3 regions of the Exiguobacterium sp. RIT341 genome follow, and region 3 is predicted to be linked to each of the others. Evidence: riboswitches for the same ligand, from Rfam matches in the RefSeq annotation. Region 3 holds a riboswitch; each other region holds the start of a gene.
What was found. A riboswitch is a leader RNA that binds a small molecule or an ion and turns the genes downstream of it on or off. The one in region 3 is predicted to bind S-adenosylmethionine.

Region 1: it holds a riboswitch for S-adenosylmethionine, as region 3 does, so the genes downstream of both, msrA (peptide-methionine (S)-S-oxide reductase MsrA) here and BW42_RS12720 (amino acid permease) in region 3, are expected to answer to the same signal.
Region 2: it holds a riboswitch for S-adenosylmethionine, as region 3 does, so the genes downstream of both, BW42_RS13500 (Na+/H+ antiporter NhaC family protein) here and BW42_RS12720 (amino acid permease) in region 3, are expected to answer to the same signal.

Annotation. Positions count from the first base shown of each region.
Region 1 covers NZ_JFYW01000009.1:35,316-42,568, reverse strand. Annotated here, with positions in the region: gene paaX (phenylacetic acid degradation operon negative regulatory protein PaaX) at 1-92, shown strand, start outside; gene BW42_RS11185 (gamma carbonic anhydrase family protein) at 139-678, opposite strand; gene BW42_RS11180 (nitronate monooxygenase family protein) at 770-1,708, shown strand; gene BW42_RS11175 (DMT family transporter) at 1,844-2,272, shown strand; gene BW42_RS11170 (Crp/Fnr family transcriptional regulator) at 2,288-2,956, shown strand; gene BW42_RS11165 (DMT family transporter) at 2,969-3,451, shown strand; gene msrA (peptide-methionine (S)-S-oxide reductase MsrA) at 3,528-4,058, opposite strand; SAM riboswitch class I at 4,153-4,256, opposite strand; gene BW42_RS11155 (M20 family metallopeptidase) at 4,319-5,497, opposite strand; gene BW42_RS11150 (putative quinol monooxygenase) at 5,575-5,868, shown strand; gene BW42_RS11145 (SH3 domain-containing C40 family peptidase) at 5,924-7,253, opposite strand, start outside.
Region 2 covers NZ_JFYW01000010.1:221,451-228,703, forward strand. Annotated here, with positions in the region: gene BW42_RS13475 (CoA-disulfide reductase) at 1-564, shown strand, start outside; gene BW42_RS13480 (sodium:alanine symporter family protein) at 747-2,192, shown strand; gene BW42_RS13485 (hypothetical protein) at 2,279-2,740, shown strand; gene BW42_RS13490 (aldo/keto reductase) at 2,867-3,679, opposite strand; gene BW42_RS13495 (hypothetical protein) at 3,840-4,043, shown strand; gene BW42_RS13500 (Na+/H+ antiporter NhaC family protein) at 4,083-5,393, opposite strand; SAM riboswitch class I at 5,475-5,579, opposite strand; gene BW42_RS13505 (metal ABC transporter solute-binding protein, Zn/Mn family) at 5,649-6,662, opposite strand; gene BW42_RS13510 (alpha/beta hydrolase) at 6,832-7,253, shown strand, end outside.
Region 3 covers NZ_JFYW01000010.1:64,374-71,626, reverse strand. Annotated here, with positions in the region: gene BW42_RS12745 (DUF1801 domain-containing protein) at 1-243, shown strand, start outside; gene BW42_RS12740 (MFS transporter) at 296-1,534, opposite strand; gene BW42_RS12735 (CBS domain-containing protein) at 1,561-2,016, opposite strand; gene BW42_RS12730 (MarR family winged helix-turn-helix transcriptional regulator) at 2,199-2,621, shown strand; gene mmuM (homocysteine S-methyltransferase) at 2,693-3,625, opposite strand; gene BW42_RS12720 (amino acid permease) at 3,600-5,003, opposite strand; SAM riboswitch class I at 5,081-5,182, opposite strand; gene BW42_RS12715 (polysaccharide pyruvyl transferase family protein) at 5,291-6,757, opposite strand; gene BW42_RS12710 (ketopantoate reductase family protein) at 6,962-7,253, opposite strand, start outside.

The DNA.
Region 1 (7,253 bases), on a different contig from region 3:
TCTTTGAATCAATCTTTGAAGAGACACACGATGTGTCACAACGTAGCGCTTCGTATGATGCAACAGAACACCCGCTGTTTGCGGAACGATGATATATAAAAAAGCGGGACGGATCACGCGATCCGCCCCGCATTCGTGTCATTCAGATGTGTTTTGTTCGGTTGATCCTGCGAGAATGTTTCGGAAAGCGTAACCTTTATCGACATAGGAATCAATCGACTCCTGAATCATCGCGAGGTCCGCTTCCGTCAGTTCACGCACGACTTTACCCGGTGAGCCGATGATCAGCGAACGGGGTGGGAAGACTTTTCCTGATGGAATCAACGTGTTCGCCCCGATGATGCATTCTTCACCAACATCTGCGTGATCAAGAACGGTCGCGCCCATTCCGACGATCGAACGACGTCCGATTTTACAGCCGTGTAAAATCGCGTTATGTCCGACCGTCACTTCATCCTCGATGACGACAGGTGCGCCTTCGTACAGATGAATCGTTGCGTTGTCTTGGATACTGCAGCGTTTGCCGATTGCAATCGGTCCTTCGTCACCGCGTAAGACAGCGTTGAACCAGATGGTAGACTCGGAACCGATCGTGACGTCTCCAATCAGATAAGCGCCAGGAGCGATGAATACATCGGATGCTACGTTCGGATGAATCGATTGATACGGAATCTTCATAACAGAACGACCTCATTTCTAGGATAAGATGAACTACTATTCATTCCCTGTCAGTATATCATGCGGTGGGAGTCGAGAACGGAGGAAAGATATGTTTCCGATTTGTGAGCTATTCAACATTCGTTATCCATTGATCCAAGGAGGGATGGGTAACATTAGTCATGCAGCACTCACGGCAGCGGTGTCGAATGCCGGAGGACTCGGAACGCTTGGGTGCGGTACGTTGTCGGTCGATGAAGTAGCGTCTCGGATTCAGGAGACACGAACCCTGACGGAGCAACCATTTGCCTTGAACATCGCGATTCGTGTATCTCCTTATACGGAAGCACTGATCGATCTCGCGATTGCAGAAAAGATTCCGGTCGTCTCTTTGTCGGCAGGAAATCCGGCACCATACATAGAGCGACTACAAGCCGCTGGCATCAAAACGATTGCGGTCGTCGCCTCGGTCAAACAGGCAGTAAAGGCAGAACAGGCAGGCGCTGATGTACTCGTAGCAGAAGGGGTTGAAGCGGCAGGTATCAATTCCCCGCTTGAACTGACGACCCTCACTTTGATTCCGCAGCTTGTCGACCGGGTCAAGATTCCAGTTCTTGCAGCGGGTGGGGTTGGCGATGGGCGTGGGCTAGCAGCTGTCCTGTTGCTTGGTGCTGCCGGCGTCCAGCTCGGAACACGGTTGATCGCGACGGAAGATGCGAAGGTCCACCCAGTTTATAAATCGCGCTTAACGGATGCGACAGATACCGATACACGCATCATCGGACGTTCCGTCGGATTCGTACGACGTGTCCTTGATGGTCCTTACGTCGAACACCTCACAGCCGAGACACCTGCTGCTTTTCTCGATCAGACGAATGAGTCGTATCATATTACAGGCGCTCTTGAAGGCGATGAAGAGAAAGGATATGTCAACGCTGGACTGGTTGCCGGTTTGATTCGTGATGTGCCAACGGTTGCTGAGTTGTTTACGCGCATGATGGAGGAAGCAGAGGAACAGCTGAAGCGGACGACTGCTCGTTTTGCGACATGAACATACAATGATGACCCGTAAACCCGCTTGTGGAAAGCGGGTTTTTTCATGTTTTTTGAAAATGGGACATTTGTCCTTTTCAAGTGAGGCACGAATAAGGTCTACTCTAGTGTAGAGATTAAAGGAGGAGATGACGTGCAAGGAGTCGTGTTTGCTTTGATGAGCGGTCTGTTCATCGCCCTGCAAGGTATATTCAATGCGCGCCTTGCGACAGGCGTCGGACCGTGGTTATCCGTATTGATCGTCCACTTTGTTGGTCTGATGGGTTGTTTAGTCATTTATAGCTTCGTACGAGATCGGAAAATCGGCGGATTCCGTCAGTTACCGTGGATTTATGCGAGCGGTGGTTTGATTGGCGTGCTAGTCGTCGTAACGGAACTCACAGCGATCCAAAAACTCGGGATGACATGGGCGATGTGTTTGTTACTCGTCGCGCAGATTTTATGTGCCTTTCTGATTGATTTAAAAGGATGGTTCGGTGTCTTAAAAAAACAAGGAAATCGTGGTCAGTGGGTTGGTGTGGGTCTCATGCTTGCAGGAGTTGCGATTTTCTCACTTGCCTAAAGGGAGGGAATGAACATGGAAACCGTCATCCAACAATATGGACTGGATACGATTTTAACGGAAGAGACGCGCGCTTGGTTGCGTGAAGAAACCTTCCGAAAAGGAGAACTCCTCTGTACGACCGGTGCGACAATCGACCGGATGTACTTCATCGTCGCAGGCAAGGTCAAGATTTCTGCTGCTTCGTCAGAAGGGAAACAACGGATTTTACGATTCAAAACACCACTGACAGTGATTGGTGACGCCGAGTTCATCAATGAACGAGAAGTGTTGAATACAGTTGAGGCGGTGACCGATGTCGAGGTGTTGAGCGTACCGTATGCGATTTTACGCGAGCACAATACAACGAACGTCTTTCTGCAATTCTTATTACGCACGATCACAGCGAAGTGGTATGCCGACTCGAAATCAGCGTCGCACCATGTATTGTATACAGTTGAAGAGCGATTTGCAGGGTATTTGTTGTCGATTGCTTCTGAAGCCAGTGACAGTTTATTTTATCAGGAGATGCGGACGTCGAACCTGCATGACGTTGCTGACTGGCTTGGAACGAGTTATCGCCATCTCAACCGGATCATCACGAAATTATGTGAAGAAGAGATTCTCGTTCGACGACGCGGGAAAATCATCATTGTCGATCTGGAGCGGATTCGCGAGAAGGCGAACGGCAACAGCTATGAGTAAGGAGGAACGAACATGGTAATAGGCATCGTGTGTGCCGTATTGGCAGGGATGCTAATCAGTTTGCAGACGGTATTGAATGCTCGGATGAGTGATGCATTCGGCGCATGGGCGACGACAACGCTGGTTTTCTTCGTCGGCTTCATCGGAGCAAGCATCACGTATGTCCTGTTTCATGGTGGAACGATCGGACAGATTCAAAATGTGTCACCACTCTACTGGTTCGGTGGACTCGTAGGTGTCGGTGTCGTCTTTTGTGTCATGCGCGGGATTCAATTGCTTGGTCCGTCCGTCGCGATTTCTGTCGTGTTGATTTCGCAGTTGAGCTTTGCCCTCGCTGTTGATACGTTCGGTTGGTTCGGTTTGCCGCAAATCGACTTATCGTTTGGTCAGCTCATCGGTCTCGCTGTCATGGTGTGTGGCATCTTCGTCTTGAAACGGTATCAAGTCGTGGCACCGGAACAACAGGCAAAGGATCAAGTAGAACGTGTTTCATGACTTACTTTTTCCATAACAATGAAACAGGTCAGCAAACCAACGTTTACTGACCTGTTTTTATATACATTTTTTTGAATCAGACCGTCGTCGTATCTTTCCATTCCTGTTCGATGAAGGCATCACGACCAGAAGCAGCACGATCTTTTTTGTAGTGTTCTGGATTTTTCTTATGGAAGTCTTGGTGGTACTCTTCCGCTGGATAAAATTCAGAAGCAGCATTGATCCGCGTCACGATTGGCTGTTTGAAACGGTTGCTTGCAGCAAGAGCGTCACGAGAAGTAATCGCAGCTTCATGCTGCGCATCCGTATGATAGAAGATTGCTGGCGCGTACTGCGTACCGCGATCTTGGAATTGACCTTCTGCATCCGTCGGATCCGTTTGGGGCCAGTAGAGTTCAAGTAAACGCTCGTACGGGAACAGGCTCGGATCAAACGTGATTTGGACGACCTCGAGGTGTCCCGTCGTTCCTGTTTTGACTTGCTCGTATGTCGGGTTATCGACGTGTCCGCCCATGTAACCTGATACGATTCCCTCGATTCCTGGTAATTCTTCAAATGGTGTCACCATGCACCAAAAACATCCACCTGCAAATGTTGCTTTTTCCATCTGTCTCTTCCTCTCCGTGGGAAATCCCCATTGTATGTCTGACAGCGAGAAAACGAAAACGACTCCTTCGCTTGGTTGCAAAAGGAGTCGCCGCTTTTTATCAACCAAAGCTTTCGCTTTGCTGGTCGTAGCACCTTGCTATGCGCAGGTTGCTGGGACGTCATCGATCCAGATCTCTCGGTCCACTCTTGATAAGGGTATATGAAGTTGATGTCATTCGTTATCATTGTTGTGATGATACCATTCACAAAGAAATAAAGTCAATCCTTAGAATTTAAGGCACGTAAAACGGTTGCTCCAAGTGTCTTCGCACCGATCAACAACGCTTGTTCATTGATCTCGTACTGTGGATGGTGCTGCGGATAGTTGACGCGACCGTCCGTATAGCCAGAGCCGGTAAAGAAATAACTACCCGGGACGTGTGTTAAGTAATGTGCGAAGTCGTCCGCCGCCATCATTGGTGTGAGTGCCCGGACGGATGCTTCCGGTAAGAAAGCAGCAGCTTCCTGAACGAGTTTTGTCTCATCCGGGTGATTCCAGAGCGCCGGGTAACCAGTCGTGAAGTCAATCGAATACGAAGCACCGATGCCGGCACACGTCGTCTTAGCGACAAGATCGACTTCTTGCCGGAGCTGATGCCGAAGTGTCTCATTGAACGTTCGGATTTCCCCGACAATGCGTGCCTCACCCGTAACGATATTTGGTGCTGTTCCTGCATGGAAAGAACCGATTGCGAGAACAGCCGGCTCAAACGGATCAACCCGTCGACTAACGAGATGTTGTAAGTTGCAGACGAGTTGCGCTCCAGCGACGAGAGCATCTTTTGTTTTATGCGGTGCCTGGGCATGCCCACCTTGACCATGGACGATGATTTCGAATTCGTCGATCGCACACAATGTATGTCCTTCCCGGAATCCGATCGTGCCAACCGGTAAATCATTTTCGAGATGTGTCGCGAAAATTGCATCGACCCCTTCGAGGACGCCGGCTTCGATCATTTGGATTGCTCCACCGGGAAAGACCTCTTCTCCATGCTGGTGGATGATCCGAATCGTTCCTTGCAATTGATCGCGTAACGGATAGAGTGTAGCAGCAAGGGCCATCACGATCGCCGTATGACCATCGTGTCCACATGCATGCATGACACCGGGATGGATCGACCGGAAGGCAAGCGTCGTCTCTTCTTGAAGTGGTAAAGCATCAAAATCGGCACGGACCGCAATCGTCGGACCAGGCTGTTTGCCTTCGATCGTCGCGACGACACCACGACCTCCGACGGCTGTTTGATGAGGAATGCCCTGTTCTGCGTAAAAGGCGGCAATCCGTTCTGGTGTGCGGACTTCCTGGAAAGAGAGTTCCGGGTGTCGATGAAAATCGCGACGTAACGCGATCATTGTCGGTTCGAATTGTTCGAGTGCTTCAAAAAGTTGAGTTTGCATGTTCAAGCTCCTTTAACGTGTGTCTTTTCGCGAAAATGGGTACAGATACAGGTAATCACGAAAGGGGATAATGTAACATGGGAGAAATCGTCGTCAATGCTGTACTTACAATCAAAGCTGGACTTGCGGATCAAGTCTTCCCGATTTTACAAACGGTTTATCATGCTTCACAAAAAGAAGAAGGATGCTTACGTTATTCCTTGCACCAATCGATCGAGGATGAGCATCAATTCATGTTGTATGAAGTGTATCGGGACGAAGAAGCGCTTGAAGCGCATATCGCATCCGACCACTATAAAGCCTACCGTGAACAGATCGAATTATACTTGATGGACCGACAAGTGGCGAAATACGTCGAGATGACTTTCTGACGTGTTGCGATAAGAAGAGACGAACCCGTCGAAACCGACGGATTCGTCTTTTTTATTACATCGATTTAAAGCCGAGGAAATGCTCCTGCCAACGCGGTTCATAGATTGAATTGATTTGCAGCTGTGAACCACCCGCATGGATGAAGTGTTCGTTATCAAGCATGATTCCAATATGCGATGGACCGTCTGTATAGGTGTTCTGGAAGAAGACGATATCTGAGCGTTTACCACTTGAGATGCTCGTCCGGCGATTCGTGAAGAACGCACCGTACCAGTAGCCACGAACGTTCGTCCGACCACCGTATTTTCCAGCCTTGTTCGTCGCATAGTGAATCAAACCGGAACAGTCAAAACCACCGTTCACGGCATCTTGCGAACCCCATGTGTAGGGTGTGCCGATATGCTGGACGGCTGCTTGGATCAGCTTTTCACCACGCGTATTGTTCTTTTTGACGACCCGTTTATCCGACGTGATCGTCACAGCGGATACAGGAAGATAGACAGGTGTCCAACCTGACTGGATGACATAGAAGTTTCCGACCCGGTGACGCGGATAGACGCGTTTGCCTTGTTCAACAAGTCCACTGCCTTTTGGGCTCGTCGGACTTGCGAAAAAGGATGTCGTCTGTTTGACGGTATAGATTTTCGCCCGGTCGATCGCTTTTTGTGCCAGGCTCATATCGGGTTTACTTGTGCTGATATAAGGGTTGAGGACATAACCGGTTTGACCACTGACTAAGCGGACTTGCCAAAAGTCATCATCAATCGATTTCAAACCGACTAATTTCGTCCCTTTCTTCAAATAAGCGGCCGGACGACTGTAAGCGACGTCGGCAGAGAAGAGGGGAGTTTGATCTAGATGAACATAAAACGTCGTCCCTTTTTTTGCTTTTGCCATCGGTTTGTTCAGTCCGATACGACTCGAATCGACGAAACCAAAGGTATTTTTGTATTTGACACGTGTATAATAACCGCTTTTTCCGTAGATCGAGATCGAGGCCCCTTTTTTTAATGTACCGATTTTTTTACCCGACAGTTTTGCCTGCGACCTGATGACGACGTCGTCTTCGGTCACGTAACGTTGACCAGAGACATCATACAGATCCGGCTTTTTTGTCACGAGATCCGTCGTCTTGACGTAACCGTAGATCGATCCTTTTTTCAAGCGTGTGTAACTACCGCTCGTTCCGTAAATCGTCAATTGATCAGCCCGTTTAACAGTATAGACTGTTTTACTGCTCGTCGAAGCCGACGTATAAACAGACAGGTTGCGTTTCGCGTATCGTGTCCCGGTTGATGCATAGACTTTTCCAGTACCGAGATCAGCTGTCTTGACGTAAGCATGAATCCCGCGGAAGATGATTCGACTATAGGCACCGTTCGTC
Region 2 (7,253 bases), 160 kb from region 3:
CATTCAGCGGAGATGAATCAAGGGGTCGTCGAGGTCTTGCTTGAAAAAGGGCAAGGAGAGATACCTGCTGCAGCACCGGTTCAAGTCAATCCGGCAGACGATGCGACGATGGTCGTCTTCAGTGGTGATCTTGATAAAGCACTTGCCTCTTTCGTCATCGCACAAGGTGCACAAGCGATGGGGAAACAAGTGACGATGTTCTTTACGTTCTGGGGCTTGAACATCATTCGAAAACCAGACGCACCGGTAGTCGAGAAAGCAGGCATTGAACGGATGATGGGCATGATGATGCCAAAACATGCCGGAGAATTACCGCTCTCGAACATGAACATGGCAGGAGCCGGTCAAAAGATGATGAAAAAAGTCATGAAGGACAAACAAGTAGATGCGCTCGAGACGATGATGGCAAAAGCGCAAGCGGCCGGTGTCCGAATGATCGCCTGCACGATGTCGATGGATATCATGGGCATTAAGAAAGAAGAACTCCTCGACGGCATTGATTACGGTGGTGTTGCCAGTTACCTTGGTGCAACGGATGGTGCTAATTTGAATCTGTTCATCTAATCTAAAAAACTGTTTATGTGAACGTGTCAAACCTGACATCTGATGTGAGGTTTGACACGTTTTTTGTGTTCTAAGGTATAGATGAGTTTGATTTTTCAAAAAAAATTGCGTATGATAATTCACATGTGAAAAAAACTTACATACAAATAGAGAGAAAAGACGGATGGAAGTGAGGAGATATGATGGAAAAGGAATTAATGACGTTAGTGAATAGAGCCAGTGATTTGTTATGGACAAATGTACTGATCACGTTACTCGTCGTGTTAGGCATTTATTTTACATTCCGGATGCGGTTCGTTCAATTCCGGATGATTCCGGAGATGGTTCGCTTATTGTTCCAAGGAACAGATGATGGAAAAGATGGTGTCTCCCCGTTTCAAGCATTCGCAATCAGTACGGCAGCTCGTGTCGGTACCGGAAACATCGCGGGTGTAGCGGCTGCAATCGCACTCGGCGGTCCGGGAGCAGTCTTTTGGATGTGGTTGATTGCCTTAATTGGATCGGCATCAGCATTCGTCGAAAGTACGCTTGCTCAGATTTACAAGGTACGTGACGGAAAAGAATGGCGTGGTGGTCCAGCCTATTACATGGAAAAAGCGCTTGGACAACGGTGGTTAGGAATTGTCTTTAGTGTTCTGATCACGATCTCATTTGGTTTTGTCTTCAACTCTGTCCAATCGAATACGATCTCGCTTTCTCTACAAAGTCAATATGGCGTGGATAAGATGTGGATTACGGTCGGATTGGTCGTCTTGACGGCACTGATCATTTTTGGCGGTGTCCGCAGTATTGCGACAGTCGCTTCGTTCATGGTTCCGATCATGGCAGGTGGTTATATCTTAATCGCTCTCTATATCATGGTGACGAATCTTGAAGTATTACCAAGTGTCTTTAAATTGATTTTCCAAGAAGGGTTATTCGAGTTTAAGACGTTAGCAGGGGGAGCAATCGGGGCGGCCGTTCTGAATGGTATTCGTCGCGGTTTGTTCTCGAACGAAGCCGGTATGGGTTCAGCACCGAACGCAGCGGCAACAGCGGAAGTCTCTCACCCGGTCAAACAAGGCTTGATTCAATCATTCGCGGTCTTCGTCGATACATTGATGGTCTGTTCGGCGACTGCGATGATCGTTCTCGTCAGTGGGGTTCCGACAAAAGATGCGAATGGAGATGCCTTAGCTGGTATTGATTTAGCACAGGGAGCACTTGCGTCACAAGTTGGATCATTTGCGACAGGATTCATGGCACTCGCCATCTTCCTATTTGCGTTTAGTTCCGTCGTCGGAAACTACTACTACGGTGAATCGAACATCAACTTCATCCGTGAAAATAAACAAGTCATGATGGCATACCGCGTACTCGTCCTCGTCATGATCGTCTTCGGTTCACTTGTCGAGTCAGCTAGTCTCGTGTGGGCGTTAGCGGACATCTTCATGGGACTAATGGCGATCGTCAATCTGTATGCGATTTTCCGTCTCGCAAAGATTGCGAAGCTTGCCCTCGATGATTACATGGCACAACGAAAAGCAGGGAAAGAGCCACGGTTTTATGCGGACTCGATTCCGAACTTGCCAGGGAAAGATACGCTTGAAGCATGGCAGGAATCAAAAGAAGACGAAAAAGCAATCTAAGGAAAAGGGAGTCAGAGAAATCTGGCTCTTTTTTTGTATAGAACGAATTTAAAAAGGGAATACAGAGTACAGAAGGGAGGGGGAGAATGGAAAACGTACATTTCGTCCGCGTCACGGATGCGGTCTGGGAGTCGTTCGGAAACGATCCCCACATCATCATGGACTGGATTTTATTCATTCATGAGACACAACCCGATCATGAACAATTATTCGCTCTCGAACAGACGAACGCCATCTATCATTTGATGAATCAAATCGATATCTATATTGATCAAGACACACATTACAACCTGGGACGAGCGATCGTTGGCGAAGAGTTAATCGTTAATGAAGAGAAAGCGGCGATCGTCGGGATTCTTCCTTTACCGCTTCTGATCATTTCCGCTGAAGTGATGCGGAACTTTGATCAGCGGGCACTCGCTTCGATTCATGATGAAGCTGGAACGCCAGGCGAATTCGAGGATGTTTGGGAACAGTTCGCCGATTTACGCGCCTATTTTCAAAAAGCAGAAGAAGCGGAAGATACGATTTTAATTTATTATGTCTGATCAGCTTAAATCATAAAAAAAAAGAGACCCGCTTCCAAGTCGTAGACTGGAAACGGGTCTCTCGTCGTTCAGATGAAGCAAGACGTCTTCACATGGAAGCCGTTCTTTTTTACGATAACCTTTAGATTAAAAATCGATTTCGTCTGGATCCGGTCCGAGGCGGACATCCGTTGCCAGACGATCAATTCTCTCAAGATCATCGGCATCGAGTTGGAAATCAAAGACGTCGAAGTTTTCCGCAATGCGTGCTGGAGTAACAGATTTTGGAAGAGCGACGATGCCGTTGTCGAGGTGCCAACGTAAGACGACTTGTGAAGGTGTCTTGCCGTGTTTCTCTGCGATTTCCTTGAAATCATTGATTTCGAGGAATTTCCCTTGCATGAGTGGACTCCATGCTTCGACTTGGATGTTGTGATCTTGCAAGTATTCGTGCAGTTCGTGTTGCGGCAATTGTGGATGCAATTCGACTTGGTTGATCATTGGTGCCATCAAGCCCTCTTCTGCCAATGTATCGAGGTGATGTTCCTTGAAGTTCGAGACACCGATCGCTTTGATCTTGCCTGCTTCATAAAGTTCAACCATTGCTTTCCACGCTTCGATATAGCCTTCGACTGGCCAGTGGATCAGGTAGAGGTCAAGGTAGTCTGTTTCGAGACGTTCGAGCGATTCTGCGAATGCTTCCTTCGTCCGACCGGCACGAATATCATCGTTCCAGACTTTCGACGTTAAGAAGAGATCCTTACGTTTCACGCCGCTTTCTTTGATTCCTTTTGCGACACCGCGCTCGTTTTTATAGACAGCAGCTGTATCGATATGACGATAGCCGACACGTAGTGCTTCAGCAACAGCAGCGGGTGCTTCTGTTTCTTCGTCTACTTGCCAGACACCGAATCCGATTTGGGGAATCGTAATACCGTTTGAAAGTTTTGCGTATTGCATGTGTTACTCCTCCTCATAAAACGTAGTTTAGATTTGCTCGTTTAGTTTAGCACGAACGAACGAAACCGTCCGTTTCCATGCTCATGGAGGAATAGAATGGGTTAAAATAAAAGAGAATTCATCACATCTGACCGTATGTCAGAAAGAGGGGGGAGAAAGGATGGCTCAAAAGAATAAAAAGCTATCAAAGGGAGCTTGGCTTAGTATTAGTGCCTTGTTGGTCACGCAAGCAGTTAGCTTATTTTTCAGTGCACGAAAATCAGGACGTAACCCGTGGGTATGGGGAGGTGCGGGACTCCTTCAGTTTCCACTTCCAGCAATCGCGTATTTGATTTTAGAACGACAAGCGAAGCAGAAAAAATAATGAAACAGGTCCGATCACCATGATCGGACCTGTCGTTGGTTAAGAAGAGATTTTTTCCTGTTGAGCAACTGATTTTTTCGGACGTGGGAAACCAAAGATGATGGCAATCGATCCACAGACGAAGAGCAGGAACGGATAGAACAGATACGGAATCAGTTCTGGTGAAGCTGTCTTCGTCAACTCTGCTGCGATCAGCAGTTGTGCCCCATACGGAATGATGCCTTGAATACCACAAGAGAAGATATCAAGAATACTCGCTGATTTCTTGCGGTCGATTTCATACGTATCAGCGATTTCAGCCGCGAGTGGTCCAGCGACGAGAATCGAGATCGTATTGTTCGCCGTTGCGAGGTTCGTCGCACTGACGAGTGCTGCCATACTGAATTCAGCACCGCGACGCTGTGAAATCTTGCGCGTCAACGTCTCTTTCAAGTAGGCGATTCCGCCATTGAACGTGATCAAACTGACGAGACCACCCATGAGGAGTGTCAAGATTGAAATCTCTGCCATGCCCATCATTCCTTCAGACATCGAAAGGACGAACCCACTTAAGCCAAAGCTACCGTCGATCATACCGATGATTCCAGTGAGCAATGTGCCACCGACGAGAACAAGAATGACATTGACACCAAATAGTGCAAGGACGATGACGGCGAGATACGGAATTAATTTGTAGAACTCGAATGCTTTAGCTGCTGCCGCATCGCCAGAACCAGAAACGAACGCGAGTAAGATGACCGTTAAGACGGCAGCCGGGAGAACGATCATGAAGTTCGTCCGGAATTTATCGCGCATGTTCGTTTTTTGTGTCCGAACGGCAGCGATTGTCGTATCCGAGATGAACGACAAGTTATCACCGAACATCGAACCACCAACGACTGACGCTGCTGCGATCGCAACGTTGATACCTGTTGCTTCATGAATACCAAAGGCGATTGGAGCAAGTGCAGCAATCGTTCCAGTCGAAGTTCCCATTGCCATCGAGATGAAGGCAGCGATGACGAACAGACCGCTCATCAGGAGTGACGGAGGTAGGAACGTTAAGGCAGCATTGACGGTCGCATCAATGGCGCCGATTGCTTCTGCCGTTCCAGAGAACGTACCGGCTAATAAGAAGATGAAGACCATAATCATGATATCGGGATTTCCGGCACCGGTTGCGATTCGTTCAACCGTTTGATTAATCGATCCTTTCGTCGTGATTGCAGCAAAGATCAGCGCGATCAAAGCAGCGATCAGAATCGGGAATTTGTAAAAGTCGTCATAGAAGATACCGGCTCCGATGAAGAGGACCAGAAATACGACGAGGGGAAGCAGTGCCCATTTGTTAGGCGTGATCATTTCATTCATTGTTGACACCTCGTTTCTCAAAGATACAAAAAAAGACCCCTTCGCAAGAAAGAAGGAGGTCTTTATGAAATAAAGACGCTCTTCTTATCTCTCAAGCTTTCGCTTGCTGGATTTGGCACAGTACGAATCAAATCGTCCGCTGCCGAAACATCATTGGGCCAGTCCCTCCGTTTCTCGCGATAAAAAGAAGTCATTCAATTGTTGTAAAACACGTTTCTTACCGTACCGCATTGAGTAACGCGTGTCAACTGTACTTTACTGAAGTGCCTGTTCTAACGTCTGGACGTTTTCTTCCATCAACTTAAAATACGAGCTGTTTTGCTGCGATTTCGTCACCGACTCGAGGTTATGGATCGTCACGGATTTAGCTCCGATTTCTTTTTGGATGACACGCGCAACCTTTGGTGAAACCGTTTCTTCGAACGCGACGTGTTTCAAATCATGCATCCGCGCTTCTTTCACTAAAGCAGCCAGTTGTTTTTGTGAGGGTTCATCGGAAGGGGAAATTCCGGCGATTGGAAGCTGCGTGAAACCATATCGTTCGGCGAGGTAACCGTAAGCTGCATGTGTGACGAGAAGTTCTTTTTTTGATCCGTCAGCGACGGCTTGCTTGAACTCTTTATCGAGTGCGTCAGCTTGCTGATCGAACGCTTTCAAGTTTTTTTCGAATGTTGCTTTGTCTTTTGGTACTTCTTTTGATAAGGCGACTGTGATAGAACGTGCCATTGCTTTGGCGTTGACAGGATCAAGCCAGACGTGTGGATCGTATTTTCCATGATCGTGTTCTTCCTCTTCGTGCGCATGTTCATCAGTTGCGTGATCATCGTGCCCTGCATCTTCGTGCGCATGCTCTTCTTCTGTATGTCCCTCTTCTTCATGTGCGTGAAGCGTAGCATCCGATTCCAGCAAAGTGACATCCTTACTCGTCTCGACGAACCGGACGTCCGTGCCTTTTAGACTCTCTTGGATTTTTTTTGAATAGGGTTCAAGTGTCGTACCCGTCAAAAGGAAAAGGTCACCTTTGGCAATCTCAGTGAGTTGCTTTGACGTCGGTTCATAGGAGTGCGGATCTGCTCCAGGTGGGACGATCATCTTGACGTTGACTTGATTACCACCGATTTCACGGGCAATGGCAGCTGTTGCGAACGTCGATGTATAGATTTCCGTCTTTTTATCATCTGAAGTCGATGAATCGGTGTTTGATCCACAAGCTGCGAGGATACTTGCGCTCGCGAATGCGACCGTTAAAGCAGGAATGATTTTTTTCATTATATGTTACCTCCGTTATTAAAACGTAATTATTCCGATTTGGACTTTTTCACTATAGCGGAACGTTTGAGAAGCGTCAAGTACGAATACCGAGACGTTCGACTTCTTTTAAAACGGGGTAAAAGGATAATAAAATGAAGGAATTGATACGTCTTTTGGAGGTGATCAAGTGAAACGTGAAACTGCATGGCTAATGGGGGGAGCTGCACTACTAACGACAGCAGCTGCGGGAGCAAGTATCTGGAACAATTACGGTGCATTACTTCGGTGGACTGAACCCGCCTTGCCAATCACAGAAAAACAACTCGCACCGCGGACAATCACTTACAAACAAGTGGGAGACCGTACCTTACAACTCGATCTCTATTATCCGCCGGGGGAAGGACCGTTTCCGGTCGCGATCTACGCGCACGGTGGCGCATTCGTTCGTGGAGAGCGCGAGGATCTGTTCTGTTTTAGCCCGATCGTTGATCGCCTGCTTGAACTTGGGGTTGCTGTTTGTAGTATCGATTATCGTCTGTTTGAAGAAGGGAGTTATTTTCCGGATAATCTCGAAGATGTACGGGATGCCTTATGCTTTTTGAACAAAGA
Region 3 (7,253 bases):
TATGCCTCCGGCCGCGAGGGCGATAGCTTTTATGTCGGCTTTTCTCCGCGGAAGACGAACCTCGTCCTTTATCTCGCACTTGGTGAAGACGCAGTCTCAGAACGACTGCTTGCCAGTCTCGGTACGTATCGACGCGGTAAGTCCTGCATCTACGTCAAACGACTGACTGACATCGACTTAGGCATACTTCGGGAAATGATCGAGCACTCGATCCGCACGTTAAAAACCATGTACCCCTCTTGATTTCAATCAAAAACAGCCGAAGCGAATGCGCTTCGGCTGTCTTGTTATCGAATTAATGTCCGCCTTCCGTCCGGTCGATATGGCGAATGTGTTTGAGATTGACCCCGATGATGATGACGGATAAGAGGACGAAGCCACTTCCGACATAAAACGGTAGATTTGCGTTGAAGATTTCAGCCAATTTACCGGCCATGAATGGCGCGATGGCTGCCCCGAGAAAACGTAGGAAACTGTATGCCGCAGATGCTGTCGAACGTTCGACAGGTGCTGCATCCATGACAGCTGTCGTGATGAGCGTGTTGTTATTCCCAAGCACAGCTCCCGCCAAGATGACACAGACGATGACGACGGCTGGAGTTTCCGTGAAAATCCCCATCAACAGAAGCAAGATCGCGAATGTGATCAACATCATGATCATCGCTTTGATCGTTCCGAACCATTGTTTCAGTTTCGGAGCCGTTAAGACTGATGTGATCGCAAGCAACATCCCCCAACCGAGGAAGACGAATCCGAGTCCTTTCGCTGGTAGTTTCATGACGAATGGTGCATAGGCCATGATCGTAAAGAAACCAACGTTATAAAGCGCCGCAACGATCCCGAGTGTCAAGAGCGAACGATGCTTCATCGCTTGGAACGGTGCTTTTAATGATAACTTTTGTTTTGGTGCAGCAGATGCTGCTGGTTTTGGCATCAAGAAGAGCAAGACGAGAAACGCGATGACCATGATTGTCGCAACACCCATGAATGGGGCGCGCCATGTGATCGAACCGAGTGTTCCGCCTAATAGCGGTCCAATCGAAATCCCAAGACCAACGGCTGCTTCATACAAAATGATGGCTTTTGCTGTTCCGCCTGACGACAGCGAAACGATCGCAGCCAGTGCGGTTGCAACGAACAAAGCGTTCCCAAGTCCCCATCCACCGCGTAACGCGACGAGCGTCCAAATGCTGTCTGCTTGTGAAGCAAAACCAGCAACAGTTGCGATGACGGCGATCCCGAGCATTAATGTTCCTTTTTGACCAATCCGTGATGAGATCGCGCCTGTAATTAACATCGCGAATGCCATGACGGCGTTATAACTTGTAAATAAGAGCGTTACTTCACTTTTGGACGCTTCTAAATTCTCGGCAATCGTCGGTAAGACGGGATTGACGAGTCCCATTCCCATGAATGCTGTAATACTGGCGAAAAAGACTGCCCAAACAGCAACCGGTTGATGGAATAATCCATGTTTGCTTTCCGCTAATACCGTTTCCGGCTCAAGCGTCGTTGTTTTTTCAGCAAGTGCCATAGTGTCCCTTCTTTCTATTGAATGTATTATATGAACTGTTTAAACGAATGGCGGATGACGTCGCCTCGACTAATGATCCCAACAAGACGTCCTGCCTTAAGGATTGGAAGCTTTTTGATCCGTTTTGAACCGAGCGTTGCTGCAATCTCTTCCATTTCTGTATCAGCGTCTGCTGTTACAACCTTCCGGCGTGCAAGTTCCATGACAGGTCGATTCAAGATATGACGAATTCGATCTTCATAATCTTCTTCGTCTCCTTTGATGACATCTACATATAAGAATGTATCGACGATGATGTCCTTGTGTTTTCCGATCGCGCGCATGATATCTCCGTCACTGATATAACCGACGACCTCTTGCTCGGCATTGATGACGGGTACGCCGCTAATACCAGATTGAATGAATCGTTCGATGACCGTACGAATCAGATCTGTATCGTTTACCGTAATGACCTCTTGTTTCATCGATTCATAAGCTTTCATCTGAATTCTCCTTTGTCGTTCGTTTCTCATCTACGAAAGTTGTATGATACAATTAAAAGAACAAAAATGATTGTATAATACAACTACAACTCTGTCAAGCCTCCTGCTTTTCGCATTGACAGCTTATCCACATTGGGTAATCATGAGGGACAGAGAGACTTTTTTGAAAGGGGAGATACCCGATGTCTCAACAATCACTCGAAACTATTGAACTCGAGTTAGCGATCCTGATCCGGCGCTTAACGACGGCGACGGCAGACAATCGTAATTTGGACCGTGCTTCTTATCTCTTACTGCGACAATTAGCGGATTCCGGTAACGTCGGTGTTAAAACACTTGCCCGTGAACTTCAGCTCGATGTCTCGACCGTCAGTCGCCAAGCAGCGGCACTCGATCAGAAGCAACTCGTTGAAAAAGTAAAAGATCCGACAGATGGGCGAGCCTTTTTCTATCATATTACAGATAAAGGACAACAAGAACTCACCATCTACCGAACCGCACGTCTCGCGAGCATCGAACGTCTACTGACAGACTGGCCAGCGGATGATGCAGAAGATTTCGGACGCCTATTGCAACAATTCAATCGCGCCTTGCGCGAACGGTAATGGAATCACACCATTAAAAAAAACGGACGCGAAATCGATTGATTTCGTGTCCGTTTTTTCGTCATCATTCATCACGTATGAGAAACCTGGCAAACCGAACGAATTTGCGCGATATGTTCCGGTGAAGTTCTACAACAACCGCCAATCAATCGTGCTCCAGCTTCATACCATGTCTTTGCGATGGCTTGGAACGACGTGCACTGATTCGTACCCGACCACGTCTTTGCGACCGGATCATAGACTTCACCGGAGTTCGGATAGACAATGATTGGAACACTCGTCAACGTCTTAACGTGACGGATGAAGTCGGTCGCGTAGGATGCCGGAAAACAATTTGCGCCGATTGCTGCAAGTTGCGGATGCTGTCCGATTGTCTCGATGCATATCGCAAGCGGTGTTCCCTCACTGATGTGCGTCGCATCTTGAAGCGAGAACGTCAGCCAAGCAGATACTTCCGGGAACGCTTCGAGAATCCCGAACAACACGACAGCTTCCTCAAGCGACGGAATCGTCTCGAATGCCAGCAGATCAGCCCCCGCTTCAATCAATGCTTCGATGCGCGGTCTGTGGAAGGCTTCTAGCACATCTGCTGACACACCATAATGACCGCGATACTCAGAACCATCTGCTAAGTAGGCACCATAAGGACCAACTGATCCCGCAATCAATGCGGCACTCTTTCCGCTACGCGTCCGTGCATCTTGCGCTAAGGTAACCGTTTGTCGAATTAACGCTTGTGCTTCCTCGGTCGTGATGTGACGTTGCTTGAATCCTTCGATACTTGCTTGATAGCTTGAGGTGATCGCAACATCGGCGCCCACTTCAAAGTAATCGTGATGGACACGCTCAATCTGTTCCGGTGCTTCGATTAAGAGGCGTGCTGACCAGAGTGCATCGTTCAGGTCGAATCCCTTTTGTTCGAGTTCAGTCGCAAGCGCACCATCTAAAATTAGGAAAGGAACTTCCTGTAATCGTTGATCAACTGGATTTTTGATTCGGGACATCTTCAACACTCCGTTTCTGAGAAGAATTCGTGAACGCATGAACGACATAACAGATCACGATGAATGGGATACCGCAATACAAGGCGACTCGTTGCGTCGGATCAAATCCGATACCAATCAGGGAAATCAAACAGACGACGAAAGCGGCGATCGGTACCAATGGAAAGAGTGGTGTACGATAGACCAATTCGTCGACCGTATGCCCTTCGCGGAGGAATTGTTTCCGGAAGCGATACTGCGCAACGCTGATACTCATCCAGACGACGACGACAGCAAGGCCGGAAATCGAGACGAGCGCAATATAGACACTTCCTGCTGCATAGATGCTAGACAGCAAAGCAAGTCCTCCGCCAAGCATGCTGAACAATACAGCTCGAAGTGGAACCCCACTTGGCGTCACCTGGGCGAAGAAGCGCGGAATCATGCGTTCGTTCGCAAGCGACCAAAGCATCCGGGAGGCAGCGTAAAGCCCAGAGTTCGCTGCCGACAAGATCGCTGTCAGAATGACGAAGTTCATCACGTCTGCCGCATACGGAATTCCGATTCGTTCGAACACCGCAACGAACGGACTTTCGAGCACGCCCTTCCCTTCCGTTGGCAATAAGACGGCTAATACGATGATCGTACCGACGAAAAAGAGGACGAGTCGCAAAATCGTTGTTCGGATCGCAAGCGGAATCGTCCGCTTCGGATCGACCGCTTCACCCGCTGCGACGCCGATCAATTCCGTTCCTGAGTAAGCAAAGTTCACAGCAAGCATCGTCATGAAGATCGCAAATGCTCCATTTGGAAACAATCCTCCTTCCGTTAAGGAAGAAAAGAATGGTGCTGGGCTACCATCTTGTAATGGGATGAAGCCAACGATGGCTCCCGCACCAAGTAAAATGAAAGCAATGATCGTTACGACCTTAATGGCGGAGAACCAAAACTCGACTTCAGCAAATACGCGGACCTTCAAGACGTTGATACCAAGGATCATCGCAGCGAATAATGCACTGAACACCCAGACTGGAATCGACGGGAACCAACGTTGCATTAAAATGCCTGCTGCCGTGAATTCTGAACCAAGGGCGACCGTCCACGTCAGCCAGTAGAGCCAGGCCACCGTATAACCGGTACCGGTTCCGATATACTTCGTTGCGTACTTATGGAATGATCCGGTTTCCGGCATGTGTACAGCGAGTTCGCCAAGACTTAGCATGACTAAGTAGACGACGACGGCTCCTATCAAATACGACAAAATCGTTCCGACACGTCCCGCTTGTTCCAACGTATAACCTGTACTTAAAAATAATCCTGTTCCAATGACGCCTCCTAACGACAGCATGATCAGATGACGTGATTCCATCTTGCGTCGAAAAGCTCCGCTCGTTTTCATGAATCCATTTCCTCCTCGTTCCACCTATTTCAAACAAAAAACGCATCCTCACGGATGCGTCGGTCGACAATTCGGAAATCTTATCGATCGGGTGCAACACCCGCAGGAATTAGCACAGTATCTTTCGACCTGTTGCTGAGGTTTCATAGGGCCAGTCCCTCCACCTCTCTGGATAAGTATGTAATTGTTCCTAACCCTATCAAGTCTTTTCCGAATTGTCAACGCAATTCAGAATACTCCTATTAAAAAACATTCCGTATCGTAATGATCCGGAATGTTAGAACGTTTTATTTTTTAGCAAATAAATCCGCTGTCTTTAAGGCTGCCCGAACCGCTTTCCGGTTCAATGTTCCTTGCTGATGCTTCATTTTCTTCGTTTGAGCAGCCAGTTGTGCTTTGAGCGCCGCAATTTCCTGATCTTTTTGAGTCGTCGTTGTCTGTTTCTGCAATGCTTTGATTTTCTTATCTTTTTCGGCCAATTGCGCTTTTGCCTGTTTTTGCGCATCCGCGATCTTCTTCTCTTGTTCCGGGAAGAAGCGTTCGAAACGAGCTACTGCTTCTTCGAGACTCACGCCAGAAATCGGTTGAACCGGTGGAAGTAGTTCCGCTTGCGCCATTTGACGGTCAAACGGTACATTCTCAGGATAGTTCGTCTCTTGATAAATGTGTTCAAGATCATTCACGTTCAAGAAATCAACGAAGTTGTCGAAGTTACGTGCTTGAACACGTACTGGACTTTGGAAATCAGCATTGGCTACGACGTCGGATAATTGTGTATCCGCTTTGATGTCGTTCGCCCAAATATGCGTCAACTGATGATAATCCGTTAGTTCGCGCATTCGTGCATCCTTTGGAATGAGGATACTCGGCGTACCCGCAAGCGTTGCTGTGATATTTCCATGCAAGCGCGCACCAAAACTGAGGTCTGCCTGCCCGATGAAATCGAACCATGTTTGTGCGTTCAAGAAGAAACGAACACGATCGTTCATGTAAGCAGGATCCGACATCTTCACCGGATAGTTCGTCACGGACAAATCTGCGATCGGATGCGTTCCTGTATACGTCAATTTCAGTTCCTTCATCCATTGGGGAATGAAGTAATGATTCGGATACTCTTCCATTCCGCGCGTAATGAAATCAAGAACATTTTGTGGTGCTAAACGTGACGAGTTGACCGTAATCATCGACTCGGGCGTAATGTTCGTTTCACGAATATGTAAGTCGCGACCAAACGCGTACATCGAAGGACATCCGATGACACGATGATCAATGCCTTCGCGAAAACCAAGACGCGTCAAGTATTTCGACGTGATTTCCCCACGAAGACCAAGCATGCTTGAGCGCTCGAGAACGGCACTGACGAATGCTTTAACATCTTCATCGAACGGGAATCCACCATCTAAGTCTGGTTCAAACGGTGCACGTAATCCTACACCAATAACGACGACTGGAATTTTTAATTTCTTGATAAGGCGGGTGTACTTCCGCAACGTCGGTACGAATTCTTTTCGGAATGCGTCCGCTAACGGAATGACATAAAGATCAAAGTTGGCATTGATTTCGTCCGCCCGTTCTTCATCGTAATAGTAATAGTCCGGTGTAATCGTCGTACCTTCTGTCATCAACGTCCGAAAGATACTGTATTGATAAATGAGATTTCCAACGTTTCCTCCAATGGAATTATGTTTCATCAAATAAGGAGCATCGAACTGTTCGAATGGTGTCATACCTGCACGAATAATAATACGTTTCATAATGGATAAACTTCCCCTCTCGTCTGCTTCATTCGTCCTTGCAAGAAAAAATGTGGAAAAATATATTATCACTTTTTTTCAATCTCATTAACAATAGATGAATTTTATTTCGGAAGTCAACGATTCCTAGGGGAAACAGGTCTTTCGTCATCAAAACGAAACATTTGTACTACTCCATTATTTTTCTAAAATAGAAAAATGTAACTATTTAATCGTTCCAAGATACATGCGTAAGTTTGCTTCGACTAATTTTAAAGCTCTGAACCGTTCTGTCGAAGTAGGTTTTAACAAGGCGCTGAAAAAATGTTCCACTTCGACTGGCTGACCTTTTTCCATATCGCGCAACATCGACGATTTCATCGTATCTTCCATCGCATGCATCTGCTTCAATAGCACCGTTTCTGTATCGTCATTGAAGACCGCGCCCTGTTCTTCCATCGCCTGTTTCGCTTCGTTCATGACGTCTACAATCATCTGACGCCCGACAGCTTCTTCC